3 regions of the Kitasatospora sp. cg17-2 genome follow, and region 2 is predicted to be linked to each of the others. Evidence: riboswitches for the same ligand, from Rfam matches in the RefSeq annotation. Region 2 holds a riboswitch; each other region holds the start of a gene.
The links. Region 2 has a riboswitch for cobalamin ahead of metE (5-methyltetrahydropteroyltriglutamate--homocysteine S-methyltransferase). Riboswitches for the same ligand answer to the same signal wherever they lie in the genome.
Positions count from the first base shown of each region.

Region 1: it holds a riboswitch for cobalamin, as region 2 does, so the genes downstream of both, ACW14Y_RS25475 (ribonucleoside-diphosphate reductase subunit alpha) here and metE (5-methyltetrahydropteroyltriglutamate--homocysteine S-methyltransferase) in region 2, are expected to answer to the same signal.
Region 3: it holds a riboswitch for cobalamin, as region 2 does, so the genes downstream of both, ACW14Y_RS29530 (cobalamin biosynthesis protein) here and metE (5-methyltetrahydropteroyltriglutamate--homocysteine S-methyltransferase) in region 2, are expected to answer to the same signal.

Region 1 is NZ_CM132923.1:6,029,066-6,039,022, forward strand. It holds gene ACW14Y_RS25470 (ribonucleotide-diphosphate reductase subunit beta) at 120-1,115, opposite strand; gene ACW14Y_RS25475 (ribonucleoside-diphosphate reductase subunit alpha) at 1,136-3,556, opposite strand; cobalamin riboswitch at 3,742-3,903, opposite strand; gene ACW14Y_RS25480 (GH12 family glycosyl hydrolase domain-containing protein) at 3,965-5,218, opposite strand; gene ACW14Y_RS25485 (glycoside hydrolase family 26 protein) at 5,315-6,718, opposite strand; gene ACW14Y_RS25490 (glycosyltransferase family 2 protein) at 6,718-8,751, opposite strand; gene ACW14Y_RS25495 (DUF2510 domain-containing protein) at 8,979-9,957, opposite strand, start outside.
Region 2 is NZ_CM132923.1:8,429,974-8,439,930, reverse strand. It holds gene ACW14Y_RS35430 (MmgE/PrpD family protein) at 1-794, shown strand, start outside; gene prpB (methylisocitrate lyase) at 824-1,729, shown strand; gene ACW14Y_RS35420 (bifunctional 2-methylcitrate synthase/citrate synthase) at 1,751-2,887, shown strand; gene cobF (precorrin-6A synthase (deacetylating)) at 3,051-3,812, shown strand; gene metE (5-methyltetrahydropteroyltriglutamate--homocysteine S-methyltransferase) at 3,870-6,185, opposite strand; cobalamin riboswitch at 6,349-6,586, opposite strand; gene ACW14Y_RS35405 (ECF transporter S component) at 6,579-7,463, opposite strand; gene ACW14Y_RS35400 (ABC transporter ATP-binding protein) at 7,460-9,115, opposite strand; gene ACW14Y_RS35395 (CbiQ family ECF transporter T component) at 9,112-9,957, opposite strand, start outside.
Region 3 is NZ_CM132923.1:6,982,603-6,992,559, forward strand. It holds gene ACW14Y_RS29510 (cobyrinate a,c-diamide synthase) at 1-142, opposite strand, end outside; gene cobO (cob(I)yrinic acid a,c-diamide adenosyltransferase) at 208-813, opposite strand; gene ACW14Y_RS29520 (putative cobaltochelatase) at 820-2,976, opposite strand; gene ACW14Y_RS29525 (cobyric acid synthase) at 2,973-4,487, opposite strand; gene ACW14Y_RS29530 (cobalamin biosynthesis protein) at 4,484-5,455, opposite strand; cobalamin riboswitch at 5,559-5,757, opposite strand; gene ACW14Y_RS29535 (helix-turn-helix domain-containing protein) at 6,032-6,778, shown strand; gene ACW14Y_RS29540 (alpha/beta hydrolase family protein) at 6,948-8,063, shown strand; gene ACW14Y_RS29545 (hypothetical protein) at 8,449-9,885, shown strand.

The DNA.
Region 1 (9,957 bases), 2.4 Mb from region 2:
AACAGCTGGCGTCCCGAACAACTGAAGCCCGTACGGGAACGGCGAAGGGCCGGGGAGCGGAAGCTCCCCGGCCCTTCGTGCGTCCGGACCCCGGTGTCCCGGGGCGGCCCGGCCGCGGTCTAGAACTCGTCGTCGAAGGCGACCGAGCCCTCGACCGCGACCTGGTACGCCGACACCCGGCGCTCGAAGAAGTTGGTCAGCTCCTGCACGTTCTGGAGCTCCATGAACCCGAACGGGTTGGTCGAGCCGTACCGGATCGGCATGCCGAGGCGGGCGAGCCGCTGGTCGGCCACGGCCTGCAGGTACTCCCGCATCGACGCGGTGTTCATGCCGGGCAGGCCGTCACCGCACAGGTCCTGGGCGAACTGGAGCTCGGCCTCGACGGCCTCCTCCAGCATCTCCGTCACCTGCTGCGCCATCTTCTCGTCGAAGAGGTCGGGCTCCTCCTCGCGGACGGTGTCGACCACCGACATCGCGAAGTCCATGTGCATGGACTCGTCGCGGAAGACCCAGTTGGTCCCGGTCGCCAGGCCGTGCAGCAGGCCGCGCGAGCGGAACCAGTACACGTACGCGAACGCGCCGTAGAAGAACAGCCCCTCGACGCACGCCGCGAAGCAGATCAGGTTCAGCAGGAAGGCCCGCCGGTCGTCCTTGGTCTGCAGCGAGTCGATGTGGTCGACCGCGTTCATGTACTTGAAGCAGAACTGGGCCTTCTGGTGGATGGAGGGGATGTTCTCCACCGCGGCGAAGGCCGCGTTGCGGTCCTCCGGGTCCGGAAGGTAGGTGTCCAGCAGCGTCAGGTAGAACTGGACGTGCACCGCCTCCTCGAACAGCTGACGGCTCAGGTACAGCCGCGCCTCCGGGGAGTTGATGTGCTTGTACAGGCTCAGCACCACGTTGTTGGAGACGATCGAGTCACCGGTCGCGAAGAACGCGACCAGCCGGCCGATCATGTGCCGCTCGCCCTCACTCAGCTTCGCCAGGTCGGCGACGTCCGAGTGCAGGTCCACCTCCTCCACCGTCCAGGTGTTCTTGATGGCGTCGCGGTACCGGTCGTAGAACGACGGGTAGCGCATCGGGCGCAGCGTCAGCTCGAAACCGGGGTCGAGCAGCATCTTCTCGCGGTCGGGGGTGCTCACTGGCAGGCCTCGCAGGACTCGGGGTTCTCCAGGGAGCAGGCCAGCGCGGCCTCCTCCTCCGGGGTGAGGGTCGGGGCGCCCACGGTGACGGTCTGGGCCGGCACCGGCGCGGCGGCGCGGGCGGTGCCCGACGCGGCCTGGGCGATCCGGGTCGCCGGGCGCGAACGCAGGTAGTAGGTGGTCTTCAGACCGACCTTCCACGCGTAGGCGTACATCGAGCTGAGCTTGCCGATGGTCGGCGCGGCCATGAACAGGTTCAGCGACTGGCTCTGGTCGATGTACGGCATCCGGGCGGCGGCCAGGTCGATCAGCGCGCGCTGCGGCAGCTCCCAGGCGGTGCGGTACAGCGAACGGACCTCCTCGGGCAGCCAGCCGAGCTCCTGCACCGAGCCGTTGGCGTCGCGCAGCGCGTCCCGGGTCTGCTGGTCCCAGACGCCGAGCTCCTTGAGCTCGCGCACCAGGTACGGGTTGACCTGGAGGAACTCGCCGGAGAGGGTCTCGCGCTTGAACAGGTTGGACACCTGCGGCTCGATGCACTCGTAGACACCGGCGATCGAGGCGATCGTGGCGGTCGGCGCGATGGCCAGCAGCAGCGAGTTGCGCAGGCCGGTCGCGGCGATCCGGGCGCGCAGCGCCTCCCAGCGGTCGGCCCACTCGGGCGCGGCGCTCGGGAAGTGGTCGATGTGCAGCTCGCCGCGGGCGGCGCGGGTCTCCTCGTACGCCTCGTGCCGGCCCAGCTGCTCGGCCAGGTCGGCGGAGCGCTCGTAGGCGGTGAGCATGATGCGCTCGGCGATCAGCGTGGAGAGCTGCTTGGCCTCGGCGGAGTCGAAGTCCAGGCGGAGCTGGAAGAAGACGTCCTGCAGGCCCATCACGCCGAGGCCGACCGGGCGCCAGCGGTTGTTGGACGCGCCGGCCTCGGGGGTCGGGTAGAAGTTGATGTCCACCACGCGGTCGAGGAAGGTGACGGCGGTGCGCACGGTGGCGTCCAGCCGGTCCCAGTCCATCGCGTTCAGCAGGTCGGCGGCGGTGGCGCCGGCGGCGACGTGGGCACCGAGGTTGACCGAGCCGAGGTTGCAGACCGCGGTCTCGGAGTCGTCGGTGACCTCCAGGATCTCGGTGCAGAGGTTGGAGCTGTGCACCGTGCGGCCGGGCAGCGCGGTCTGGTTGGCGGCGCGGTTGGAGGCGTCCTTGAAGGTCATCCAGCCGTTGCCGGTCTGCGCCAGGGTGCGCATCATCCGGGCGTAGAGGGTCTGCGCGGGGATGGTGCGGACGGCCTTGCCGGCCAGCTCGGCCTTCAGGTACGCCTCGTCGAACTCGGCGCCCCACAGGTCGACCAGCTCGGGGACGTCGGCGGGGGAGAACAGCGACCAGTCGGCGTTGGCGTTGACCCGGCGCATGAACTCGTCCGGGATCCAGTGCGCCAGGTTCAGGTTGTGGGTGCGGCGCGCCTCCTCACCGGTGTTGTCGCGGAGCTCCAGGAACTCCTCGATGTCCGCGTGCCAGGTCTCCAGGTAGACGCAGGCCGCGCCCTTGCGGCGGCCGCCCTGGTTGACGGCGGCGACCGAGGAGTCGAGGGTGCGCAGGAACGGCACGATGCCGTTGGACTTGCCGTTGGTGCCGCGGATCAGCGAGCCGCGGGAGCGGATCCGGGAGTAGGACAGGCCGATGCCGCCGGCGTGCTTGGACAGCCGGGCGATCTGCGCGTAGCGGGAGTAGATCGAGTCCAGGTTGTCCAGCGGCGAGTCCAGCAGGTAGCAGCTGGACATCTGCGGGTGCCGGGTGCCGGAGTTGAAGAGGGTCGGCGAGGAGGTCAGGTACTCCAGCCGGCTCATCAGGCGGTACAGCTCGGCCACCTCGCGCACCGACTGCTCGGTGTCGCCGACCGCCAGGCCACAGGCGACACGGAGCAGGAAGTGCTGCGGGGTCTCGACGACCTTGCGGGTGATCGGGTGGCGCAGCAGGTAGCGGCTCTGGACGGTGCGCAGGCCGAAGTACTCGAAGCGGTCGTCGCCCTTGGCGTCGATCAGCGCGTCCAGGGTGGCGGTGTGCTTGGCGACGAAGGCGGCGGTGGTGTCACCGATCAGGCCCTCGGCGTGGCCGACGGCGATCGAGGTGGAGAACGAGACCACGCCCTGGGTCGCCGCCTCGTCGACGATCTCCAGCGCGAGCAGCCGGGCCGCGAGCTTCGAGTACTGCGGGTCCTCGGCGATCATCGACGCGGCGGCGTCGACGGCGAGTCCGCGCAGCTCGGCGAAGTCCGAGCCGGCGTGGCGGCCGCGGAGCGCGGCGGCGGCGACGTGACCGGGGTCCACCTGGGGGAGGTCGGCGCTGCGGTCGGTGAGGATGCGCAGGAGCGCACCGCCCGGGTCGGCGACCGTCGGGTCGACGGGGACGGAGCTGGAACCCTGGGCGGGCAGGACGACTGAGGCAGCGGTGGTCAAGGCGCTTCTCTCCTGGCGGCGGTCGACGGCGGTGGATCGGGGGCCGGGCCGTTCGGGGCAGGGGAGTACGCCGCGCGGACCCGTGGGCGCCGCTCGCGATTCGTCCCCGGCCCGCCCGCGAGGCCCGGAAATGGTGCTGGTGCGCATGGCCTCTGCGGGGAGGCGCCGGCACGCTGTCGGCAGGTACTCGGACTCGCGGGCCCCCTCGGGAGGAGGCCGCACACCGCTGCGGGGCAGTCCCGGATTCGCACCGGGTTCCCCTGCTTCGACAGCAGGAGTGAGCATACATCTAGTGGCGCTCGTCCGACGAAGCCCCACATGTAGTGTCGCGGCGCTGCGTGTCGCGGGTCGGGTGCGATAGGCTGCGGGGGCTTTCGGCGCCCCTCAGACCGGCCTGTGCCACTCCTGGGCGGGCTTGGCGGCGCACAGCCGCATCCGTACCTGGGAGCCGTTCCCGGTGCCCGTGGGGCCGGTCGCGGGGTTCTCCAGACACTTCCCGGAGTCCTCGTTCAGCAGCTGCCCGCCGTCGGTGGAGCGCCACCGCTGATCGGGCCGGCGGGTGCAGCCGGTGAGGACCGGGAACCCGATGTCGGGGTCCTCCAGACAGCGTCCGGCCTGGCCGACCGAGCCGTCCTCGCCCATGGTCCAGCTCTGCGCCGGGGAGCCGTCGCAGGTGGCGGCGCCGACCGCGGCCGGGTCGCCGGCCACCCGGCTGTCCAGGCAGTAGCCGGGCACCGCGGAGGTGATCGCGCCGCTGGGGCGGCCCGCGGCGACCTCGAACGAGAACGCGTCGGTGCCGAGGCCCGCGCCGCCCTCCCAGATCTCGAAGCCGGCCTGGACGGCGCACAGGTACGAGCCGGCCGGGACGTAGCCGCGCTGGACCGCGTCGCGGGTGAAGGCGCGCAGGTCGAGGTCGGTGACGACGTTGGTGGCGGAGGCCGCCTCGTAGGTGATCAGGGTGTGGCTGCTCTTCTTCGGCGCCTCGTACACCCGGTAGGCCTGGCCGCCGCTGCGCAGCTCGCCGGACTGCTTGCCGAACGGCGAGGTGCCGTTGCCGCGCAGCCAGATCATCACCTCGGCGCTCTCGGTGAAGGAGCAGCTGCCCCGGGTGGTGCTGTACCAGAGGTCGTAGGAGGCGTTCCAGACGCCGCCGTCGACCTGGGTGGTGCGCCAGGTGCTGGTGGCGTACCGCAGGTTGTCGACGGCGATGGGCAGCGGGCTGACGCCGTCGCTGCCGAGCGGGGTGCTGATGTGGGGGTAGGCGCCGGGGCCGCGGGCCGGGTCGGTGAGGTTGCCGCGGGCGACGGCGCTGCGGGTGACGGTGAAGGCGGCGCCGTCGTTGCCGCCGTGCACGCACAGGCCGCCGGTGGCGTTCCACTCGTTGGGGTTGATGACGTAGCGCCCGGAGTCCACCGGCTGCGAGGGGTAGCGGTTCTGCGCGGTGGAGCACAGCTCGCCGGGCTCGGCCGAGCTCAGCGGCGGTGGGGGCGGCGGCGGGGCGACGGCGGCGGTCGAGGGGGCGCTCTCGCGCGGGATCAGCACGGCGCACAGGCAGAGCACCAGGAGGGCGGTGGGCGCGAGCCACCACCAGGCGCGCGGCCGGGGACGCCCGGGGCCGGGCAGGAACGGGCGGAGCATGCTCTTCGCCTCCCAACGGGGTACTGGTGTTCGGTGTGCGGGCCGGCCGGTGCCTGGCGGCCTTCGAGGGGCGGACGGGCCCCGGTCGGTCGGGGGCTAGCCCGCCTCGGCCGACGGGGAGCTCCGGGGCTTGGTGGTGGTCGGCTTCCGGGGCGGGACGGTGCCCCCGGACGGCTTGGTGCCGGTGCCGCCGGTCGGCCTGGCGCTCGGCGAGGTCGGGGCCGGGGCCGAGGGCGTGGACGTGGCGGCGGGCGGCGTGGCGGGCGGAGCGGGCGGCGGCACCGTGAGCAGCGGCTGCGAGCGGACGGTCCACTGCCCGGCGTACCGGGGCGCGGACACCCCGGCGGCGTACGCGGCGCTGGCCGGGCCGGACGCGGTGACCCGCCAGTCGACCTCCTTGACGGCCTCGTACCAGATCAGGCCGATGATGTCCGGGTGCCGGGGCAACTGCTCGAACATCTCGGTGATCCAGCGGGCCTTCTGGCCGGAGCTGTCGGTGGCGGCGGTCTCGGTGATCACCACGGGCTTCTGGCTGAAGGCCCGCAGCTTCTTCAGCGTCGGCTCGAAGATCTGCTCGAAGGAGGCGTACTTCTCCAGGCCGACGGTGCCGTAGTAGCCGGACAGGCCGATCCAGTCGACGTAGTCGTCACCGGGGTAGAGCGAGTCCAGCGGGGTGGCGTTCTCGTAGTCGATGTTCGGGCTCCACACCCAGACCACCTTGTCGGCGCCGGCCTGCCGGAAGAGGTCGTGGACGTGCTTCCATGCCTGGACGTACTGGCCGCGCCGGTTGCCGTTGGCCTGCTCGGCCCACGGGTACCAGTAGCCGTTCATCTCGTGGGCGAAGCGCAGGGCGATCGGGTAGCCGAGGTTCTTGACGCCCTCCGCCCACTGCTTGATGTAGGGGTCGAACTCGCCGCCGACGATGCGGCTCAGCGCGTAGTCGGGCTGTTCGCCGCGGAGCTTGTCGACCTTGGACTCCTTGTGGAAGTCCCAGGGCTCCCAGGCGACCATCGGCATGATGCCGCGCTCGGCCACGGTGTCGAAGACCCGGCGGTCGAACCGCTTGTCCCACCAGCCGACCGAGAACTCCAGCACGTTCGGGTTGTGCTTCACGGCGGTGGCGAACTCCTCGACCGGGGCGAGGTCGTAGGGGCCGGCCTTGGTCATGAGGCCCATGAAGGCGCCGCCGGGGGCCGGGAAGGGGGCCGGCGCCGGGGCCGGTTCGGCGGGGGCCGGGGAGGGGGCGGCCGTCTCCTCGCCGCCCGCCGTCGGATCGGGAGCGGGGGCGGGGGTGTCGGCGGGCGTAGCGGCGGCGGTCGGGGCCGGCGCGGCCAGCGCGGCGACCAGCCAGTCCGGCATCGCGGTCGGCGCCTTGCCGGAGAAGGCGTACGGCTCGGGCGCGTGGCGGGCGTTGTACTTCGGCGCCAGCACGAAGGCGTAGCTGGCCAGCAGCGCGAGCGCGAGCAGGCCGACGATCCGGGGCACGGTGATCCGCAGCATCAGCGGCCGCCCTTCCGGCCGCCGCCGGCCGGGGCCGGCTCCAGCAGTTCCGCGAGTTCCCGCTCGGGGCCCGTCCCGGGGCCTCCCGCGGCTGTTCCGTCCTCGTCCGGTCCGGCGGGTCCGGCGGGCTCGTCGTCCATGTCGTCCATGTCGTCCATGTCGTCATCGGCACCGACGGTGTCGGCGTCGGTGCCGACGGCACGGCGCGGGGCGGGCAGCCCGGCGGCGGCCCGGCGCTCGGCCCGGGCGATCCGCCGCGCGCTGACGAAGGAGATCACCGGCGGCGCGATGCCGGTGAACATGCTGAGGCCCGCCCAGAACCGCAGCAGCCAGATGCCGTGGTGCAGGGTGAAGCTCGCGGCGAGCAGCCCGGCCGCGACGGCGGCCCACAGCAGGTGCAGCCGGAAGGTCGACAGCCGCTCGGCGCTGCGCAGATCGCCCTTGGCGGTCACCGCGTAGGCCAGCGGGCGGCGCAGCAGCGCGGCGATCGCGGCCGCGAGGTAGACCGGTCCGGCGAACAGGGCCAGGCCCATGCCGGCCATGCCGATCTCGCGCCGCTCGTGGGCGGCCAGGTTGAAGCGCCGCAGCCAGAGCCAGAGCAGGAACCAACTGCCCATGCTGGCACCCCAGAGCGAGGTCCAGAGCACGGTGTCGAGCTGGATCGAGGTGATCCCGCAGGCCAGGTAGACGGCGGTGGCGAGGCTGCCGAGGACGGTGGTCACGGCCACGCTGGGGTAGTAGAACTGCACCAGCCCGTACAGCACCCGCTGGCGCGTGCGCAGCCGGATGCCCTTGCGCAGCCGGGTCCTGAGCAGGATCTCCCAGATGCCGAACGCCCAGCGCTTCTGCTGGTTGAAGTAGTCGGTCCAGGAGGTCGGGCCCTCGCCCACGGCCAGCACGTCGGGGGTGTAGACGCCCTTCCAGCGGCGTCCGGTGGCCGGGTTCTCGGTGGCCTGCACCCGCATGCTGGTCAGGTGGTCCTCGATGATCGAGTCCTGGTAGCCGCCGATCTGCTGCCAGGCGGCGGGCCGGTAGAGGTGGTTGGTGCCGATCAGCAGCGGCGCGTCCATGCCGTTGCCGCCGCGCTCGACCAGGCCGGAGAAGAGGTACTGCTGCACGGAGGCGCCGTGCGCGACCCAGTTGTCGTACATGTTGCCGTACACCTGGGGGGCGACCACGAAGGCGGTGTCGGGGTCGCGGAAGTAGCCGAGGGTGCGTTCCAGGAAGCACGGCAGGGGGACGTGGTCCGGGTCCATCTGGGCCACCACGTCGTACTTGTGCTCGTGCTCGGCCCGCCAGGAGTTGTGGTTGCCGGACTTGGTCTTCGCCCGGAACTCGCCCTCCGCCCGGTTGTACTCGGGGCGGCCCTTGCGGCTGAAGTGGTGCACGCCGAGCCGGGCGGCCATCGCCTTCACCCGGTCGTCGTCGCCCTCGTCGAGGATCCAGACGTCGACCTCGCCGTCGTACTCGATCTCCAGCATGGCCGCGAGGGTCTGCTCGACGATCTCGATCGGTTCCTTGGACGGCACGATGGTGGTGAGCACCGCGACCTTGAGGCCGGGCCGGGCGGTGACGGGTATCGGGTCCTTGGCGCGGAAGGCGAACACCCAGACCGCGAGGTTCTGGACCAGCCGCACCAGTTCGACGGTGACCACGGCGCAGAAGCAGATCCGGGCGACGTTGATCCGCCAGTCCGGGGACCAGCCGACGCCCGGCCCGGGTATGTGCGAGGGCAGCAGCAGCCAGCCGACGAACACCAGGCCGGCCACCGCGTTCAGGGCGACCAGCAGGGTCAGCACGACCTTGACGCCGGGCGAGGAGACGGCGCGGTAGCGGACGGTGTCGACGCCCTCGCCGTCCCGCAGCGGGCCGGTGGCCTCGGCGCAGGCCAGGTAGTTGCGCCGGGCCGAGGCGTTGCGGGACTGGCTGCGGGTCGCGCGCCGCTCGTGCGGGGCCTCGGGGAGGAGCCTGCTGTGGCGTCCTCGTCCGCGTCGGCCGCCGGTGGGCGCAGTCCGTTCGTCGGTGGAGTCCACCAGCCCAATCCCCCGTTGTGGGCCGTCCCGTGACCGGGTCGGCTGCGGTTGTCCTCGTCCTGGCCGGTGCGTTCGCGGTGCCCGCCGTGTGGGCGACGGGTCCGGTGGTCCCGCCGTGTGGGCGACGGGTCCGATGGCCGCTAGTGAGCATAAGGGCACCCCCCGGTGACGGGTCATCGGGGGGCCGGGGGGAGTGTCCGGACGCTGTTCGTCCGGATGTCTCCGGATCAGGGGGTGATCTTCACCGAGTTGGCGATCTGGTCCATCAGCGTCAGGGCCGGGGCCTCGGTGGCCTGGTCGAGGCAGATCTGCAGGACCGGCACGGTGGTGGCACCGGCCGCCGGGGTCACCTCCAGGACGCCGCAGTAGGCGTCGGGGGTGGAGGAGCCGCTGGACATCGGCACGTGCCAGAGCGCCAGGTAGCCGTCCATGCCCTGGATCTTGACGGCGGACTGCTTCAGCGGCTCGGGCGGCGTGGGCGCGTCGGAGCCGAAGCGGGTGTTGTAGAGCAGCTGGCCCATGCCGAGGACCATGGACTTCGGGTCGGCCCAGCCGCCGTTGAAGACCCGGAGGTTCTGGACCACCAGACCGCGGGTGCAGGCGCCGCTGCCGTGGCCGACGCAGGCGTACGGGGAGACCGCGTAGCGCACGTCGGTGGGGTTCTTGGCGTCGCTCTGGACCTGCCAGTCGGCCGGCAGCAGGAAGTTCATCTTCGACTCCTGGCCGGTCACCTGCTTCCCGCCGGGGAACTGCTGACCGCCGGTCAGGGTGGCGCCCATGAAGCCGTTGGGGCTCTTGGGGTCGGCGGTGGAGGTCGGGCCGGCGCTGCCGCCGGCCTGCGGGGTGGCGGGCTTGTCGGCGGTCCGGTGGCCGACGACGTAGCCGGCGCCGGCCATGACCACGGAGAGCAGGACGGCGCCGACGCCGAGCAGCAGCTTGCGGCGGCCGGTGTTGGGCTCGACGGTCTCGAACACGACGGAGGTCGGCGTGAACGGCTGCGGTGCGGCCGGGGCGGCGGCGGGCGTGACCACGGTGGGCGTCGCGGAGACCGAGGGAGCGGGGCCGAACGCGCCCGGCGCGCCCTGGCCGGCGGCGCCGCCGGCCGAGGAGCTCACCGTCGCGGCGTCGGCCGCGGACTTCGGCCGGGTACGGCCGCTCCATGCGGAACCGTCCCACCAGCGCTCCGTATTGGCCTGGCCGGAAGGA
Region 2 (9,957 bases):
CCAGCCCCTCGCCGATCTACGAGGGCGAGGACGGCTTCCTGGCCCGGATGCTCGACGGACCCCGGTCCGACTACACGGTGCTGCTGCCGGGCGAGGGCGAGCCGCGCCGGGCGATCCTGGACACCTACACCAAGGAGTACTCCGCCGAGTACCAGGCCCAGGCGATCATCGACCTGGCCCGCCGGCTGCGCGAGAAGACCGGCCCGCTGGGGAACGTCCGCTCCGTCGTCCTGCACACCAGCCACCACACCCACCAGGTGATCGGCTCCGGCGCGAACGACCCGCAGAAGTACGACCCCACCGCCAGCCGGGAGACCCTCGACCACTCGATCCCGTACATCCTGGCCGTGGCCCTGGAGGACGGCGGCTGGCACCACGAGCGCTCCTACGCGCCCGAGCGGGCGGCGCGCCCGGAGACCGTCGCGCTCTGGCGGCGGATCACCACCGTCGAGGACCCGGAGTGGACCGCCCGCTACCACGACCCCGACCCGGAGCGCCGGGCCTTCGGCGGCCGGGTGGTGGTCACCCTGGACGACGGCACGGTGGTCGAGGACGAACTCGCCGTCGCCGACGCCCACCCCAACGGCGCCCGGCCCTTCGACCGGCCCGCGTACGAGCGGAAGTTCCGCACCCTGGCCGAGGGGGTCGTCACGGCCACCGACCAGGACCGCTTCCTGACCGCCGCCGACGGCCTCGCGGATCTGCGGGCCACCGACCTCGACGAGCTGTTCCCGGCCGTCGACACGCAGGCCGTCCGGGAGTTCGACGAGACCCTGCCGGAGGGGCTGTTCTGATGCCGCGCACCCACATGCCGCACACCCACCTGCTGCACACCCGCACCACCGCCTCGCAGCGCCGCCGCGCTCTGCGCGAACGGCTCGCCACCGGACGGCTGTTGACCGTGCCCGGCGCGTTCAACCCGCTCTCCGCCCGACTGATCCAGGACCTCGGCTTCGAGGCCGCCTACCTGTCCGGGGCGGTGCTCGCCGCCGACCTGGGCCTGCCCGACATCGGCCTCACCACCGCCACCGAGGTCGCCGACCGCGCCCGCCAGACCACCCGGGCCACCGACCTGCCGGTGCTGGTCGACGCCGACACCGGCTTCGGCGAGCCGATGAACGCCGCCCGCACCGTTCAGCTGATGGAGGACGCGGGCGTGGCCGGCCTGCACCTGGAGGACCAGGTCAACCCCAAGCGCTGCGGCCACCTCGACGGCAAGACCGTCGCCCCCCGCGCGGAGATGGTCCGCCGTCTGCGGGCCGCCGTGGACGCCCGCCGCGACCCGGACTTCCTGCTCATGGCCCGCACCGACGCCCGCGCCGTCGAGGGCCTGGCCGCGGCGATCGACCGGGCGAAGGCCTACGTGGACGCGGGCGCCGACGCGGTCTTCCCCGAGGCGCTCGCCGACGAGGCCGAGTTCGCGGCCTTCCGCAAGGCCGTCGACGTCCCCCTGCTGGCGAACATGACCGAGTTCGGCAAGGGCCCGCTGCTGGACGCCCGGACCCTCCAGGACCTCGGCTACGACCTCGCCCTCTACCCCGTCACCCTGCTGCGCCTCGCCATGGGCGCGGCCGAGGACGGGCTGCGCGCCCTCGCCGCCGAGGGCACCCAGTCCGCCCTGCTGCCCCGGATGCAGACCCGCTCCCGGCTGTACGAACTCCTCGGCTACCAGGAGTACTCGGCCTTCGACTCGACCGTCTTCGACTTCACCCTGCCGCCCGGCACCTGACGCTCCGGAGGGACCGCCCCCATGTCCACCACCGCACCCGAGGTCCACCGGGGCCTCGCCGGTGTCGTCGCCGACACCACCGGGATCTCCACCGTCGTCCGGGAGACCAACTCGCTCACCTACCGCGGCTACCCCGTCCAGGAGTTGGCCGCCCGTCGGTCCTTCGAGGAGGTGGCCCACCTGCTCCAGTACGGGGAACTGCCGGATCCGGCGCAGCTGCGCGAGTTCCGGGCCCGGGAGCGCGCGCTGCGGCCGCTGGACCGCACCACCGCGGAGCTGCTGGCCCGGCTGCCGGAGACCTGCCACCCGATGGACGTGCTGCGCACCGCCGTCAGCTTCTTCGGCGCCGAGGACCCGACCGAGGACGACGGCCGCCCGGCCCCCGGCCTCGCCAAGTCCCTGACCCTGCTGGCGCGGCTGCCCACCGTCGTCGCCGCGGACCAGCGCCGCCGGCGCGGGCTGGACCCGATCGCCCCGGACCCGGAGCTGGGGTACGCCGAGAACTTCTTCCGGATGTGCTTCGGGGCGGTGCCCGCGCCCGAGGTGGTCCGCTGCTTCGAGGTCTCGCTGGTGCTCTACGCCGAGCACAGCTTCAACGCCTCCACCTTCACCGCCCGGGTCGTCACCTCCACCCTCTCCGACCTCTACAGCGCCGTCACCGCCGCGATCGGCGCGCTCAAGGGGCCGCTGCACGGCGGCGCCAACGAGGCGGTGATGCGCATGCTGGAGGAGATCGGCGACCCGGCCCGCGCCGCGGACTGGCTGGACCGGGCGCTCGCCGACCGGCGGAAGATCATGGGCTTCGGCCACCGCGTCTACAAGCACGGCGACTCCCGGGTCCCGATCATGCAGGCCGCCCTGGACGACCTGGTCGCCCGGAGCACCGACCCGCGGGCCGCGCGCCTGGCCGCGCTGCACGGCGCGCTGCGGGAGGCGATGCTGGAGCGCCGGGGCATCCACCCCAACCTGGACTACCCGGCGGGCCTGGCCTACCACCTGATGGGCTTCGACACCCCGGTGTTCACGCCGATCTTCGTGATGAGCCGGATCACCGGCTGGACGGCCCACATCTCCGAACAGCTCGCCCACAACGCGCTGATCCGCCCGCTCGCCCGCTACGACGGCCCGGAGCAGCGGCCGGTACCGGTCTCCGCCTGACGGCGGTGGGTCCGTCCGACGGGCCCGGTCGCCGTCCGACGGGCCCGGGCTCCGGCCGGACGGACGGCCCCTGGCTCCGGCCGGACGGACGGCCCCTGGCTCCGGCCGGACGGCGACCGGGCCCGTTACCCCACACCCCTCCCGACCGGGCAGAATCATGGGCATGCGGCACATCTACGTCATCGGCATCGGTGCGGGCGACCCGGACCACCTCACCCTGCAGGCGGTCAAGGCCATCGCCCGCACCGACGTCTTCCTCCTCCTCGACAAGAACGAGCAGCGCCAGGACCTCATGCGGCTGCGCCGGCGGATGATCGAGGAGCACGCCCGGCCCGGCCACCGGGTGGTCGAGGTGCCGGACGCCGAGCGCGACCGGACCACTCCGGCCTACACCGAGGCGGTCCAGGACTGGCGCCGCCGCCGGGCCGAACTGGTCGGCCGGCTCGTCGGCGAGGAGCTGGGCCCGGACGGCACCGGCGCGCTGCTGGCCTGGGGCGACCCCAGCCTGTACGACAGTGTGACCGCCGTGCTGGACGAGGTGCTGGCGGCCGAGCCCGGCGCGTTCAGCTACGAGGTGGTGCCGGGCATCAGCAGCGTCTCGGTGCTCGCCGCCCGGCACCGCACCACCCTGACCCGGGTCGGCCGCCCGGTGCGCATCACCACCGCGCGCCGGCTGGCCGCCGAGGGCTTCCCGCCCGGGTCCGAGGACGCGGTGGTGATGCTCGACGGGCAGGCCGCCTTCGAGCGGATCGACCCCGAGGGCGTGCACATCCACTACGGCGCCTACCTGGGCGGCGAGGACGAGATCCTGGTCTCCGGCCCGCTCGGCGAGAAGGCGCCGGAGATCGCCCGGCTGCGCGCGGAGGCCCGCGAGCGCAAGGGGTGGATCATGGACACCTATCTGCTGCGCCGCACCGAGGACTGACCACGTGTCCGCCCCGGTCCAGGCGGACCGGGGCGGACCGGGGCAGACCGGGTCGAGTCAGCCCGCGAGTTCCTCGCGCAGGCGGCGGGCGGCGCCGACCAGGCTGTCCAGCGAGGCGCGGGTCTCCGCCCAGCCGCGGGTCTTCAGACCGCAGTCGGGGTTGACCCAGAGCCGCTCGGCCGAGATCGCGGCCAGGCCCGCCCACAGCAGGGCGAGGGCCTCCTCGGTGCTCGGCACCCGCGGGGAGTGGATGTCCCAGACGCCCGGGCCGACCTCGCGCGGGTAGCCGGCGGCGGCGAGTTCACCGGCGACCTGCATGTGGGAGCGGGTGGCCTCCAGCGAGATCACGTCCGCGTCGAGCTCCTCGATCGCGGTCATGATCGCGCCGAACTCGGCGTAGCACATGTGGGTGTGCACCTGGGTGTCGGCCCGCACGCCCGAGGTGGCCAGCCGGAAGGACTCGGTGGCCCAGTCCAGGTACGCCGGGCGGTCCGCGGCCCGCAGCGGCAGCGTCTCGCGCAGAGCGGGCTCGTCGACCTGGACGACGGCGGCGCCGGCGGCCTCCAGGTCGGTGACCTCGTCGCGCAGGGCGAGGGCGACCTGCCGGGCGGTCTCCCCGAGCGGCTGGTCGTCGCGGACGAAGGACCAGGCGAGCATGGTGACGGGGCCGGTGAGCATGCCCTTGACCGGGCGGTCGGTGAGGTCCTGGGCGAAGCGGAACCAGTCGACGGTCATCGGGTGCGGGCGGGAGATGTCCCCGGCGAGCACCGGCGGGCGCACGTAGCGGGTGCCGTAGGACTGCACCCAGCCGTGCCGGGTGGCGAGGTAGCCGGTGAGCTGCTCGGCGAAGTACTGGACCATGTCGTTGCGCTCGGGCTCGCCGTGCACCAGGACGTCCAGGCCGGCCTTCTCCTGGTAGGCGATCACCTCGCGGACCTCGGCCTCCATCCGCTCCCGGTACGCGGCGGCGTCGATCCGACCGGCCGTCAGATCGGCGCGGGCGAGCCGCAGTTCGGTGGTCTGCGGGAAGGAGCCGATGGTGGTGGTCGGCAGCAGCGGCAGGCCGAGGCGGGCGCGCTGGGCCTCGGCGCGCTGCGGGTAGGCCTGCGGGCGGCGGGCGTCGTCCGCGGTGACGGCGGCGGTGCGGGCGCGCACGGCCGGGTCGCGGGTGATCGGCGAGCCGGCCCGGGAGGCGAGGTCGGCGCGGTTGGCGGCGAGGTCGGCGGTGATCGCGCCGGTGCCCTCGCGCAGTGCGCGGGCGAGCAGGGCGACCTCGGTGGCCTTCTGCCGGGCGAAGGCGAGCCAGCGGGCGATCTGCGGGTCGACGTCGCGTTCCAGGGCGGCGTCGATCGGCACGTGCAGCAGGGAGCAGGAGGGTGCGACGTCGACCCGGTCGGCGAGGCCGAGCAGGGTCGCCAGGGTGGCGAGCGACTTCTCCAGGTCGTTGATCCAGATGTTGCGGCCGTCGACGACGCCCGCGACCAGTCGCTTGCCCGGCAGGCCGCCGACGGCGGCGAGGTCGTCCAGGTTGGCGGCGGCGGGGCCGGTGAAGTCCAGCGCCAGGCCCTCGACGGGTGCCTTGGCGAGCACCGGCAGGGCCTCGCCGAGGCGGTCGAACCAGCTCGCGACCAGCAGCTTCGGCCGGTCGGTGAGGGCGCCGAGCTCGCGGTAGGCGCGGGCGGCGGTGTTCAGTTCGGCCGGGGTGCGGTCCTGGACGAGCGCGGGCTCGTCCAGCTGCGCCCAGTCGGCGCCGGCGGCCTTCAGGGCGGCGAGCAGTTCCGCGTAGACCGGCAGCAGCCGGTCGAGCAGGGTGATCGGCTCGAAGTCCGCCGCCACGCCGGGGGCGGGCTTGGCGAGCAGCAGGTAGGTGACCGGGCCGACCAGAACCGGCCGGGCCTCGTGGCCGAGCGCGAGCGCCTCGGCGAGTTCGCCGACCGCCTTGGCCGGGTTCGCGACGAAGACCGTGTCGGGGCCCAGTTCGGGCACCAGGTAGTGGTAGTTGGTGTCGAACCACTTGGTCATCTCCAGTGGCGCGACGTCCTGGGTGCCGCGCGCCATGGCGAAGTACCCGTCGAGCGGGTCGGCGTCGACGGCGGCCCGGTGGCGGGCCGGGATCGCCCCGACGGCGACCGTGGTGTCGAGCACGTGGTCGTACAACGAGAAGTCACCGGTGGGGACTTCGAGCACGCCGGCGTCGGCGAGCTGCCGCCAGTTCTCCCGGCGCAGCTCGATGGCGGCGTCCCGGAGGGCGTCGGCGGTGACGGTGCCCTTCCAGTAGCCCTCGATCGCCTTCTTGAGCTCCCGGTTCCGGCCCTGGCGGGGGTAGCCGTGCACGGTCGCCCGGGTGGCCGCGGCTGCGGACTTCGCTGTCAAGGGACTCTCCTTCGCGAGTCTTGCTCCTCAAGTGCCCGGTGACGGGACGAGGGCGCGAAGGGACGACGAGCCGGACGGTGGCCGCCGCGAACGGACGTGCCTCAACCGCCTGCTGTGGTCGCCGACCCGCCCTCGAGGTCATCGGACAGCCGCCCGCGGTTCCTCCGCGGACGGGCAGCGGGCAGGTCTTCGGACTCGCGGGCACGCTCACCCTCGTCGAGGGCGGACACCTACTGGCCGTCGCTTCCCGGGCCCGGCTCGGACCCAGTGCGTATGACGGCGGTCGTTCCCGCTCACCGCTGCGGGGCAGTCCCGGACTGGCCAGTCGAAAGGCGTCACCGGGTTCCCTCTTACGACGTCCTGCCTGGCGGGCAGGACGAACCAGCTACGGGGTCAGCCTAGAGGCAAACCACCGGTCGGGGCGACGGATTCCACCGCGGTGTCCACGGATCGGGACCGGGGGCCGTCGGCGGCCGGGGTGCCGGACTCCCCCGGCGGGGCCTCGAAGCGCACGGTCGGCTCGAAGTTGGCGCGGCGGGCGGCGCGGCGGAAGACGGTCAGGACGGCGGGGCCGACCACGAGGACGGCGACGAAGGTGGTGACGGCGCGGCCGGTGTCCCAGCCGAGCGAGGTCGCCACGTCGAAGAGCAGGTAGCGGTGCCACTGCTCGGTGAACGGCAGCCCGGGCAGGTAGGCGATCGAGCTGTTGGGGTCGGTCGAGAACGGCCAGAAGGAGAGGTTCAGCAGGAAGCCGAAGAGGTAGCCGGAGAAGGCGCCGTAGAGGGCCAGCACCGGCACCTCCCAGCGCCGTCGCAGGGGCGGCAGCAGCCCGGCGAGCAGGCCGACGAACGCGCAGCCGAACATCTGGTACGGCATCCAGGGACCGACCCCGCCGGTCAGCAGGGCGGAGGCGAACAGCGAGGTGCAGCCGAGGGTGAAACCGAAGCCCGGGCCGAAGACCCGACCGGCGAGGACGAGGACGAAGAAGACCGTCTCCACCCCCGCCGTCCCCGCACCCAGGGGGCGCAGGCCCGCGTTGACGGCGGAGAGCACGCCGAGCATGGCGAGGGCCTTGGCGTCGATGCCGCCCGCCGAGATCTCGGCGACGACGACGGCGAGCACCAGGAGCATCAGCGCCCCGAAGATCAGCGGCGGGGCGTAGGAGGAGCCGAACTTCCCCGGGGCGACGACGAACGGCCAGGTGAAGGCGACGAGCCCGATGAAGGCGGCGAGCGCCACGACGACGCGGGCGCGGCCGGGGATCCGGACGGCGGTCATCGGGCCGCCCCCGCCGATTCGAGCGCCTCCGTGACCTGGCGGACCGTCAGATAGGCCAGCGGGGCGAGGATCTTGGCGGTCTGCGGGGCGAAGGTCGGCGAGGCGACGACGACCTCGTCCGTGCGGCCGTCCGCGACGATCTCGCCCTCGGCCAGCACCACCACCCGGTCGGCCGCGGCGGCCACGAACTCGACGTCGTGGGTGGAGACCACGACCGTGCGGCCCTCGGCGGCGAGGGCCGCCACGATGCCGGTGAGCGCCTCCTTGGCGTGGTAGTCCAGGCCGCGGGTGGGCTCGTCCAGCAGTACCACCCGGGGTGCGGCGGCCAGTTGGATCGCCAGCACCAGGGCCAGCTTCTGGCCCTCGGAGAGGTCGCGGGGGTGGGTGCCGTCCGGGATGCCGGGGGCGAGGCGGTCGAGGATCCCCCGCGCGGTCGGCCCGGCCTCCCCTCCCGGCACGCGGCCCGATTCCAGATCGCTCTGGGCCAGCTCCTGGGCCACCGACTCCAGGTACAGCAGGTCCGTCGGGGTCTGCGGGACGAGCCCCACCAGCCGCCTGGCCTCCGCCGCCGTGACCCGTTTGGGGTCCTTGGACGGCCCGCCGTCCTCCCGGAGCACCCGTACGCTGCCGCCCTGCCGGGGCCCGGAGCCCTGGAGGGCCCACAGCAGCGAGGACTTGCCCGAGCCGTTGCGCCCCATCAGGGCGGTGACCTGGCCGGCCCGGAGCTCCAGGCCGACCTCCCGGACGGCGGTCACCGGCCCGTACCGGACCACGATCCGCTCGGCGGACAGCACGGTGCCGCCCTCGGCGGCGCCGCGGCGCGGCGCCGGTGCCGGGCGCGCGGCCAGGGTCTCCCGCAGCGGGGCGGCGGCCCGGCGGGCGTCCCGGACCGAGAGCGGCAGCGGGCTCCAGCCGGCCAGCCGGCCGAGCTCGACGACCGGCGGCGCGATCGAGGTGTCCCGGAAGACCTCGGCGGGCGGGCCGTGCACGACGGTGCCGTCGCCGGGCAGGTAGGCCACCCGGTCGGCGTACTGGACCACCCGCTCCAGGCGGTGTTCGGCGAGCAGCACGGTCACTCCGAGGTCGTGCACCAGCCGGGTGATCGCGGCGAGCACCTCCTCGGCGGCCGTCGGGTCGAGCGCGGAGGTCGGTTCGTCCAGGACCAGCACCCGGGGGTGCGCGGTCAGCACCGAGCCGATGGCGACGCGCTGCTGCTGGCCGCCGGACAGCTCGTGCAGCGCGCGGTGGCGCAGCTCGGCGAGGCCGAGCAGGTCGAGGGTCTCCTCGACCCGCTTGCGCATCACCTCCGGCGGGACGGCCAACTGCTCCATCGCGTAGGCGAGTTCCTCCTCCACCGTGTCGGTGACGAAGCCGGCCAGCGGGTCCTGCCCCACCACCCCGACCACGTCGGCCAGTTCACGCGGCGGGTGGTGCGCGGTGTCCCGGCCGTCGACGGTGACCCGGCCGCGCAGGGTGCCGCCGGTGAAGTGCGGCACCAGACCGTTCACGGCGCCGAGCAGGGTCGACTTGCCGACGCCCGTCCGGCCGACCACCAGGCAGAGTTCGCCCTCCGGGACGTGCAGGTCGACGTCGCGCAGGACGGGGGCACCGCGGCCCTCGTACAGCACGCCGACCCGGTCGAATCGGATCACTTGCTCACCTCGGTGGTCGTGCGGTCGGACGTGGTGCGGTCGGACGTGGTGCGGTCGGACGTGGTGCGGTCGGACGTGGTGCGGTGGTCGCCGGTGCGCGCCGCCGGGCGCGGCCCGGGCGGGGTCGCGGGCTCGGGCCGGCGGCCGGGCGGCGGCGCGATCGCCCCGGTGGCCCCGGCCAGCAGCAGGGCCAGCACCGGGACGACCGGCAGGCTCGGCCACGTCAGCGGATACAGCGAAGGATTGAGCTCGGTGGCGTCGTAGCCGACGGTCCCGAAGAGCAGCACGGCGGCGGCCACCCCGCAGCCGGCCACCCCGAACTCGGCGGCCCGCCAGCGGTCCGGCCGGTAGCTGGTGCGCCGCACCCGGCGCCCGCCGAGCGCCAGGCCCGCCGCGCACAGGACGGCCCCGGCCACCAGTGCGGGAAGTCCCAGGGCGGCGGGGGCCGTTCCGTCCAGCAGGCCGTACACCCCGGCGCAGAGCCCGCACATGCCGAGCAGCATCAGGACGCCCGTGGTGCGGCGGGACCGGCGGGTGGCCGTCCCCGCCCGTCCGTAGCCGCGCGAGTCCATCGCGGCGGCCAGGTGCAGCGAACGCTCCAGGGCGTCCTCCAGCACCGGGACGACGATGCTGCGCAGCGCGCGGACGCCCTTGGTCCGGCCCGCCCGCAACCTCCGTGCCCGCGCGACCCGTTGGACGCTCTGGACCAGTTGCGGGGCGACGCTGAGCGACACCGTCACGGCGACGCCGAGCTCGTAGAGGGCGGCGGGCAGGACGCGCAGGGCGCGCTTGGGGTTGGCGAGGGTGTTGGCGGCGCCGATGCAGCAGATCAGACAGGCCAG
Region 3 (9,957 bases), 1.4 Mb from region 2:
CCGGGTCGATGTAGTCCGGGCCGACCTTGTGCGGCGAGACGGCCAGCCCGCGGGCGGCGAGCGCGGCGATCAGGCCGGTGGCGATCGTGGTCTTGCCGGCGCCCGAGGAGGGCGCCGCGACGACGAGACGGGGGATGTTCACGGTGCTGCTGCTTCTTCTCTCGCTGTACTACCAGGACGTCCGGCGGGTTCGACCGACCCGGCGGGCTACCACTCGATGCCGCGCTGGCCCTTGCGTCCGGCGTCCATCGGGTGCTTCACCTTGGTCATCTCGGTGACCAGGTCGGCCGCGTCGGTCAGCAGCTCCGGCGCGTAGCGGCCGGTGATGACGACGTGCTGGCTGCCCGGGCGGTCCTTGAGCACGGCCACCACCTCCGCCGGGTCGATCCAGCCCCAGTGCATCGGGTAGGTGAACTCGTCCAGCACGTAGAAGCGGTAGGTCTCGGCGGCGAGGTCGCGCTTGACCTGCTCCCAGCCCTCCTTGGCCGCCGCCTCGCTGTCCAGCTCCATCGCGTCGGTGCGCTGGATCCAGGACCATCCGGAGCCCATCTTGTGCCAGTCGACGGTGCCGCCCTCGCCGGAGGCGCCGAGCACGCGCAGCGCGTTCTCCTCGCCGACCTTCCACTTGGCGGACTTCACGAACTGGAACACCCCGACCGACCAGCCCTGGTTCCAGGCCCGCAGGGCCATGCCGAAGGCGGCGGTGGACTTGCCCTTGCCGGGCCCGGTGTGCACGGCGGTGATCGGCTGGGTACGGCGCTGACGGGTCGTCAGGCCGTCCTCGGGGACGCTCTCGGGGACACCCTTGGGCATGTCGGCTCAGGCCGCCTTTCGCGAAGCAGAAGCACTGGAAGAAGCAGAGGCAGAAGCAGGGACGCCCGGACGGCGCTCGCCCCGGCTGTCGCGGACGAGCGAGGCGACGCCGTCGGCGCGCAGCTCGTCCAGGGTCACGGCGGTGGCCCGCAGCCGGTCGGCCAGCGTGCGGGCCAGGCCGAGCCGGACCGGGCCGGACTCGCAGTCCAGCACCACGCTCGCCACGCCCTGACCGGCCAGCAGCCCGGCCGCCCGGTGCGACTGCGCGACGGCGTCCCGCGCGCCGGTGGCCCGGCCGTCGGTCACCACGACCAGCAGCGGGCGGCGGTCCGGGTCGCGCAGCCGCTCGACCCGCAGCACCTCGTGCGCCCGCAGCAGCCCGGCCGCCAGCGGGGTGCGGCCGCCGGTGGGCAGCGACTCCAGCCGGGTCGCGCCGACCTCCACCGAGGAGGTCGGCGGCAGCGCCAGCTCGGCGCCCGCGCCCCGGAAGGTGATCATGCCGATCTTGTCCCGGCGCTGGTAGGCGTCCATCAGCAGCGACAGCACCGCGCCCTTGACGGCGGTCATCCGCTGCCGGGCCGCCATCGAGCCGGAGGCGTCCACCACGAACAGCACCAGGTTGGACTCCCGTCCCTGGCGCACCTGCTCGCGGAAGTCGTCCTTGTGCAGCACCAGGGCCCGCGAGGACCGCCCGCGCGCCAGCTGGTGCGGGGCGGCGGCGCGCAGGGTGGCGCTCAGGTGCAGCCGGGCCAGGCGGCCGCGCGGGCGGCGGGCCCTGATGGTGTGGCCGCTGTCGGTCTCGGCGGGGGAGCGGCGGCCCTGGGCGCCGCGCCCGGTGCCGTCCACGGCGAACAGCCGGGTCCGGTACGGGTCGCCGGCCGCCACCGGGGCCGTCTCCCGGGCGGGGGACGGCGGCTGGAGCGGGACGGGCTGCGGGGCCGGGGCGTCGTCCTGGGCCGGGGCGTCCGTCGCCTCGGCCGGCGGGCCGTCGGGGCCGTCCTGGCCGGACGGCTCGGGCGCGCCGCCACCGCCGCCGTCGGGGCCGCCGTCCTGCGGGCCGTCACCCTCGGGACCGTCGCCCTCGGGGCCGCCCTCCGGGTCCGGGTCCTCCTCCGGCTCCTGCGGCTGCTGCGGCTCCTCGGGCTCCGGCTCGGCGTGCTCCTCCAGGATCCGGTCCAACTGCTCCTCGTCCAGCCCGGGGGCGTCGAACGGGTTGCGCCGCCGCCGGTGCGGCAGCGCCAGCTGGGCGGCCTTGCGGACGTCCTCCGCCAGCACCTCGGTGCGGCCCGCCCAGGCGGCCAGGGCGACGGCGGTCCGGGCCATCACGATGTCCGCGCGCAGCCCGTCCACCTCGAACGCCGCGCAGACGGCGGTGATCTGGCGCAGCGCCGCGTCGGTCAGCTCCACCTGCGGCAGCAGCTCGCGGGCGGCGGTGATCCGGTCCGCCAGCGCCCGCTCCTCCGCGGCGAAGCGGTCGGCGAAGACGGCCGGGTCGGCGTCGTAGGAGAGCCGGCGGCGGACCACCTCGGCGCGCTCCACCGGCTCCCGGGTGGCGGCGATCTCCACCGTCAGGCCGAACCGGTCGAGCAGCTGCGGCCGCAGCTCGCCCTCCTCCGGGTTCATCGTCCCGACCAGCAGGAAGCGCGCCGCGTGCCGCACCGACACGCCCTCGCGCTCCACGTAGGAGCGGCCCATCGCGGCGGCGTCCAGCAGCAGGTCCACCACGTGGTCCTGGAGCAGGTTGACCTCGTCGATGTAGAGCACGCCGCGGTGCGCCCGGGCCAGCAGCCCCGGCTCGTACGCCTTGACGCCCTCGGAGAGCGCGCGCTCCAGGTCCAGCGAGCCGACGATCCGGTCCTCGGAGACGCCGACCGGCAGCTCGACCAGCTCGGCCGGGCGCCGCGAGGACGCCCCGCCGTCGTGCGCGCCGTCCGGGCACTGCGGGTCCGGGCCGGCCGGGTCGCAGGCGAAACGGCAGCCGTCGACGGTCGCGATGGACGGCAGCAGCCCGGCCAGCGCGCGCACCATGGTCGACTTGGCGGTGCCCTTCTCGCCGCGCACCAGCACCCCGCCGACCGCCGGGGAGACCGCGTTCAGCAGCAGGCCGAGCCGCAGGTCGGCCATGCCGACGATCGCGGTGAACGGGTATCGGACGTCACTCATGCATGCTCCCCAGGGGCTCCGGGCGGAAGGAACGGCAGCGATCCGGCCGCCGGCACCCCGCCCTCGATCAGCTTCCACAGCGCGTCGGTGTCGGCGTGTTCCTCGATCAGTTCGCCCAGCCGGTCCAGCCGGGCCTCCCGTGCGTCGGCGAAGGAGGTGTCCGGCGCGGGGACGAACGCCCGGCCGGCCGCCGCCGCGACCTCGCGCAGCAGCGCGCGCCGGAAGCCGTCGTTCTCCAGCGCGCCGTGCCAGGTGGTGCCCAGGACGGAACCGACCCGGCACCCGTCGAGGAACGGATCCCCGCCCTCCACGGTGACGATCCCGTGGTGGATCTCGTAGCCCTCGACCCGCTCGCCGAAGGCCTCGCCGACGGGCCGTCCGAGCACCTTCTCCACCCCGAACCGCACCCGGGTCGGCAGCAGTCCGAGGCCCTCCACCGGGCCCGCCTTCGACTCGACCTCGTCCACGATCGGGCCGGCCAGCATCTGGTAGCCGCCGCAGACGCCGAGCACCGGCAGTCCGGCCGCCGCCCGGGCCCTCAGCACCGGCTCGAAGCCGCGCTCGCGCAGCCAGCCGAGGTCGGCGACGGTGGCCCGGGTGCCGGGCAGCACCACCAGGTCGGCGTCGGCCAGCTCCTCCGGCCGGGTGGCCCAGCGGACCAGCACGCCGGGCTCCTGGGCGAGCGCGTCCAGGTCGGTGAAGTTCGACAGCCGGGGGAAGCGGAGCACCGCCACCCGCAGGACGTCGGCGCCCAGCGGGCCGCGCGCGGCGGTCCGGTCGACGACGGTGGACAGGTCGAGCGAGTCCTCGGCGTCCAGCCACAGGTCCGGCAGCATCGGCAGGGTGCCGAGCACCGGACGCCCGGTCAGTTCGCGCAGCATCTCCAGCCCGGGGGCCAGCAGCCGCGCGTCGCCGCGGAACTTGTTGACGAACCAGCCGGCCACGTGCCGCTGGTCCTCCGCCGACAGCAGCGCCAGCGTCCCGTACATCGCCGCGAACACGCCGCCCCGGTCGATGTCCCCGACCACGACGACCGGCAGTCCGGCCGCGGTGGCCAGGCCCATGTTGGCGATGTCCCGGTCCCGCAGGTTGATCTCGGCGGGCGAGCCCGCGCCCTCGCAGACCACCACGTCGAAGCGGGCGCGCAGGTCCGCCAGGCACTCCAGGGCCCGTTCCAGCAGCAGCGGCTTGCGCTCGCGGTAGTCCAGCGCGCCGACCTCGGCGACCGGGCGGCCCAGCAGCACCACCTGGCTGCGGCCGTCCGCGCCGGGCTTGAGCAGCACCGGGTTCATCGCCGCCTCCGGCTCGACCCGGGCGGCCTGCGCCTGCATCGCCTGGGCGCGGCCGATCTCGGCGCCGTCGGCGGTGACGAAGGAGTTCAGCGACATGTTCTGCGCCTTGAACGGCGCGACCGCGACCCCCTGGCGCGCCAGCCAGCGGCAGATGCCCGCCGTGACCACGCTCTTGCCGGCGTCCGAGGTCGTCCCGGCGACCAGCAGTGCCTTGCTCATGCCCGGTTCCTCCGCTTCCCGATCAGTACCGCCCGCAGCAGCAGGTGCCCGGCGACCGTCGTACCCAGGGCCAGCGCGCCCACCCGTCGCGAGAGCACGCAGGCCCGCTCGATGTCGTCCACCCCGACCGGCCGCAGTCCCTCGCCCAGCACCGGCCGGTGCTCGGTGCGTTCGCCGTACTGGAGCGTCCCGCCCAGCCGGACGCCGACCGCGCCGGCGAAGGCCGACTCGGCCTGGCCGGCGTTGGGGCTGGGGTGCGCGGAGCCGTCCCGCCGCCAGACCCGCCAGGCGGTGCGCGGCTCGGGGGCGGCGGCCACCGTCAGCAGCGCGGTCAGCCGGGCGCCCGGCCAGCCCGCCACGTCGTCCAGCCGGGCCGAGGCCCAGCCGAACCGGGCGTAGCGCGGCGAGCGGTGACCGACCATCGCGTCCAGGGTGTTCACCGCACGGAACGCCAGCAGCCCCGGGGTGCCGGCCAGACCGCCCCAGACCAGGGCGTTGACCACGGCGTCGGCGGTGTTCTCGGCCACCGACTCGACCACCGCGCGGGCGATCTGCTGCTCGTCCAGGGCGCTCGGGTCGCGTCCGCACAGGTGCGGCAGCCGTTCCCGGGCGGCCGTCAGGTCACCGGCCGTCAGCGCGCGGCCGACAGTGCGGGCCTCCCGGGTCAGCGAGGTGCCGCCGAGCACCGTCCAGGTCGCGGCGGCGGCGAGCGCGGCCCGGCCGAGCGGACGGCGGCCGAGCAGCCGGTCGGCGGCCACCGCGCCGGCCGCGACGGTGCCCACGCACAGCGCGGTGAAGGCGGTGCCGGCCGCGCGGTCGTCGCGCCACAGCAGCCGCTCCAGCCGGCCGGCGGCGCCGCCGAAGCCGGCCACCGGGTGGCCGCGGCGCGGATCGCCGAACCGGGCGTCGGCCAGGTACCCGGCGACGGCGCCCGCGCCGAACGCGGCGGCCCGGGTCAGCGGGCGCAAGGGAAGGCGGGTGGCGTGGTCGGCGGAGTGCTCGGCGGGACGTCCCGGCCCGGCGGGGCAGCCTGCATCGCGTGCGTGTCCTCACTCAGGGTCCGCGCCCTGGATCGACGTACCGGGGGTGAGAGTCTCCTGGCTCCCGGGTCGGACGCGCTCCCGGGCCTTCCGGCGGCCGCGAACGGCCCTCCGTGGCTTACCTCCGGTCGTGCTCCCCGGTGACAGTGGCGGGACCGCGCCGGACTCGCACCGGCTTCCTCTGCTTGCCTCCGTAATGGCTGAAGGATCCCATCACGGGCCCGAAGGGGGAGTCAACCGAGGTCGCGGAGGGGTTGGTCACACGCCGGAGCCCTGCCGGAGCCCTGCCGGCACCCGCCCCGGCAGCCGTCCGGCCGCCCGCCCCGGCACCCGTCCCGTGCCCGCCCCCGCCGCCCGCGTTCCCCGTCGCTACCTCCGAGCCCGCCCGCCGCCGGACCGCGCCCCGCTGTGCGATCCTCCACCCCCGCCGGGCGGCGCGCCCGGCCCGCTTCGTGCGTTCGTCGGCTGGGGCACCACCCGGCGCCGCGCCTACCGTCGGGACCCATGCGACCCCAGCGCCCCCACCTCTTCGCCCGCCCGGCCCGGTCGGCCCCGCCCGCCCCGCCGCCCCCGGTACCGTTCTCGCCCGCCGCCGTCCGCGCCCACCGCGCCGCCCTCGGCCTGACCCCGGAACAGGTCGCCGAGGGCATGGCCGCGCACGGCGTCCGGCTGCTCCCGGCCCACGTCCTCGGCTGGGAGAACGGCGGGCCGCCCCCCGGCGAGGAGGAGTTCCTGGCGCTGGCCCGGGCGCTGTGGTGCCCGCCCGAGCGGCTGATGGGCGTGCGCCCGGCGAGCCTGCGGGACTTCCGGCTCGCCCGCGAGCTGAGCCCGGACGGCGCGGCCCGCCGGATCGGCGTCCCCGCCGAGGAGTACCGGCACGCCGAGGCCACCGGTCAGTGGGACGGCGACGCCGGGCCGACGGCCGCGCTCGCGCACGTGCTGGGCCTGACCCTCCGGGAGCTGGTCGCCGCCACCGGCCGCCGGGAGGAGCTGGACCGGCGGCTGCGGCGCTGCGTCGAGGGCCGCTGGCAGGCGCAGGCCGGCGCGATCGTCCGGATCGTGCCGGTGGACCGGGCGGACCTCGACGCCGTGCTGCCCGTGCTCCAGGAGGAGCGGCAGGTGCCCGCGCACTGGGGGTCCGGCGGCTGGGGCCCCGCCGAGGGGGCGGCCGCGCCGTCCGACGCGACGGTCCCGCCGGCCGGGCGCTTCTGGGAGCTGCTCGCCCGACGGGAGCCCGCGATCCCCGTGTGAGGACCCGTCCGTTCTGGCAGTCTCGTTCCGACGGACCCGGTGCGACCTTCCTCACGGGGCAACCCGTACGGCCGTGTCCTGCTGGCCCGGCCGGGTCCCGGCCAGTGGACTGGGCTGTGACGTGGGTCCGGACACCGGTCGGCCCAGAACCGAGCAGCGGGGAGCGAGTATGCGTTGGGGAATCGCGGCCACCGTGGCGGCCGCCGCGGTCGGCACCGGGGCGGCCGTCCTGGTGATCGGCCGCCGGGCCTCGGAGCGGATGGTCCGCCCGGCCGGGGCCGCCCGGGAGCGGACCGGTCCGGTCGTGGTGCAGAGCCTGGGCGCCGGGCGGATCACCTTCACCCGGAGCGCGGCGAGCGAGCGCCCCGGCCGCTGGGCCGTCGAGTGGGGCGAGGACGGGCACGCCGTCGTCGAGGAGGTCCTGCACCGCGACGAGCAGGGCGTCACCCGCCGACTGGCCCGCGCCGACCGGGGCACCCTCACGGCCGGTACCGAGGTCCGCTTCACCCCCCGGGTGTACCTCGGCGACCCGGCCTCGGCGCTGGGCCTGACCTTCGGCGAGACCGCCGTCGAGGGCGAGCTGGGCGCGATGCCCGCCTGGTGGCTCGACGGCAAGCGCGGCACCTGGGTGATCCTGGTGCACGGCCCGGGCGCCGACCGGAGCCAGGTGCTGCCCGTGCTGCCCGTCCTGGAGCGGCTCGGCCTGCCCGCGCTGGCGGTCAGCTACCGGGGCGACGCGGGCGCGCCGGCCTCCCCGGACGGCCTGGGCCACTTCGGCGAGACGGAGTGGCGGGACGTCGAGGCGGCGATCCGGCTGGCGCTGGACGGCGGCGCGGGCCGGGTGGTCCTGTACGGCTGGTCGCTCGGCGCCACGATGGCCCTGCAGGCCGCCGCCCGGTCCGACTTCGCCTCCTCGATCAGCAGCCTGGTCCTGGACTCCCCGGTGCTGGACTGGCCGGCCACCGCCCGCCGGGACGCGGCCAGGGCCGGGTACCGCGGCGCGGCCGCCGAACTCGGCGCGCTGGCCGCCCAGGGCCGCACCGGCGTGGATCTGGCCGACTTCGCCCGCCTCGCCGAGGGCGCGGACCTCCGGGTGCCCACCCTGGTGCTGCACGGACCCGACGATCCGGTGGCGCCGTTCCGGGCCGCCGAGCGGCTGGCGGCCGGCCGTCCGTCGCTGGTGAACCTCCAGGCCTTCCCGGGCGGCGACCACGCCGCGCTGTGGAACACGGACCCGGACCGCTACTCCGAGACCCTGCGCCGCTGGCTCACGCCCTTCTGCTGAGCCGCCGCCACCGGCCCCCGGCCCCGGGCTCTCCGCCCCCGCCCCGCCGCGCGCTCCCCGCCGCGCCGCGCGGGGCCGGGGAGCCGGGTGCACCGGGTGCGCGCCGACCGGGCGGCGGTCGGCGCACGGGCCGACCGGGACCCCGCCCGGACCACCGGCCCCGCCCACCCCTCCGACCTGGCATGCACCCGCCACAAAGATCAAGCCAGTCGGTTTGGGCTCTGTTGCCCGATCTTGTCGATCCCCCCGAACCCCCGCCCCGCCCTGCGCGGACAACCGGATGTGACAGAAGGCCGGTACAAGGGGAAGACTGCTCGACGTGACGTCTCGGAATCCGCGCGACCGTGATGCCCCGCTCCCGCCGACCAACGGTTCCGGTGCGACGGTGACCCGTCTCCCCGGAACGGCCCACCGCCCCGCCGGCGCCAGGCCGGGAAGCCAGGGCGTACCCCGCCGACGAGGCCCCGCCCCCGCCCCCGGCCGAGGCCGGGTCCCCGTACCGGAGGGCTTCCCCGCACCCGCCGAGCTGGCCCCGCTGGCCCGCCGGATGCTGGTCGACGCCGTCCGGATCGCCCGCTGGGCCGGCGACCTCGACGAGGTCGACAAGCGCGGCGAACTGCTCCCGGAGGACGCCCGCGCGGCCGGCCGCGCCCTCGCCATGACGGTGGGCGCCGCCGCCAAGGCCTGGGGCCAGGCCCTGCTGGTCGGCCTGGTCGAGCCCCGCGACGGCGGCGCCGTCCCCGGCTGGCGCCTGCACGCCTGGGAGCACGACGACGAGGCGGTGATCCGCGGCTGGTCGACCCTGTTCGACGCCTGGACCCTGCTCGCCCCGGTGCCGCCCGCCGCCCTGCGCGGCGTGTTCGCCGTCCTCGCCGGGCAGGCCGTCGACCAGGCACCCCAACTGCTCTCCTTCCTGCACCTGGTGGACGGCCCGGTCGCCGACATCGAGCTGCTGGAGCTGCTCCGGCGCGGCCTGGACGAGCGCCGGGTCGGCGGCGGCGAGGGCGCCTTCGGCCTCTCGCCCGTCCCGCACGCGGCCTCCGCCGTCTCCGCCGTCCGCGGCACCTGCCGCGAGCCGCAGATCGACACCCCGGCCTCGCCCGCCGACGTCGCCGCCGTCCTGGACTGGATGCTCGACGGCCTGGCCGCCGTCGGCGCGCTGGTCCGCGAGGACAACGCGGCCGAGCTCTCCCCGCTCGGGCACTGGGCGGTGCGGGCCAAGCTGGAGGAGATCTGCACCGTCGCGCAGACCGCCGCCGGCCACATCGAGCAGAGCGCGATGGAACTGCTCAGCGCCTGCGCCGACTACTCGCCGGGCCCCGCCCGCGCCGAGTACCGGGCCTGGCTGGCCGCCCGCCCCGCCGACCGGGCGGTGGCCGAGCTGCTGGAGGCCGCGCAGGGCGAGGACGCCCTGGTGCGCGGCCTGGCCTTCGAGGCGCTGCGGGTGGCCGGATCCACCGCCGAGCAGGCCGTGCGGGCCGCCGTCGACGAGGCGGTGCTGCGCCCGTACGCGCTGCTGTGGCTGGCCGAGCGCTCGGACGAGGGGGTCTCCCCGGCCGATGTGCTGGGCGCGGAGGACGCCGCCTGGCTCTGGGTGGACACCGCCGCGGCCGTGCTGGACCACGGGGAAACGGAACTTCTGGTGGGCCATGTCGAGGGTGCCTCGGCCGGCGACCCGGTGCGGCTGTTCGCCCGGGCCCGGCAGTCCGGGCACCCCCGGGCGGCCTCGGTGCTGACGGCGGTCTCCGGCGTCCACCCGGACCCGGCGGTGGCCAGGGCGGCCCGCCGCTCGGCGTTCAGCGTCCACCGCGGCGGCGCTTGAGCCGTCGGCGGCACCCCCGTACCGGACACGCGTCCGGACACGCGTCCGGACATACGGAAGGGCCCGGCTCCC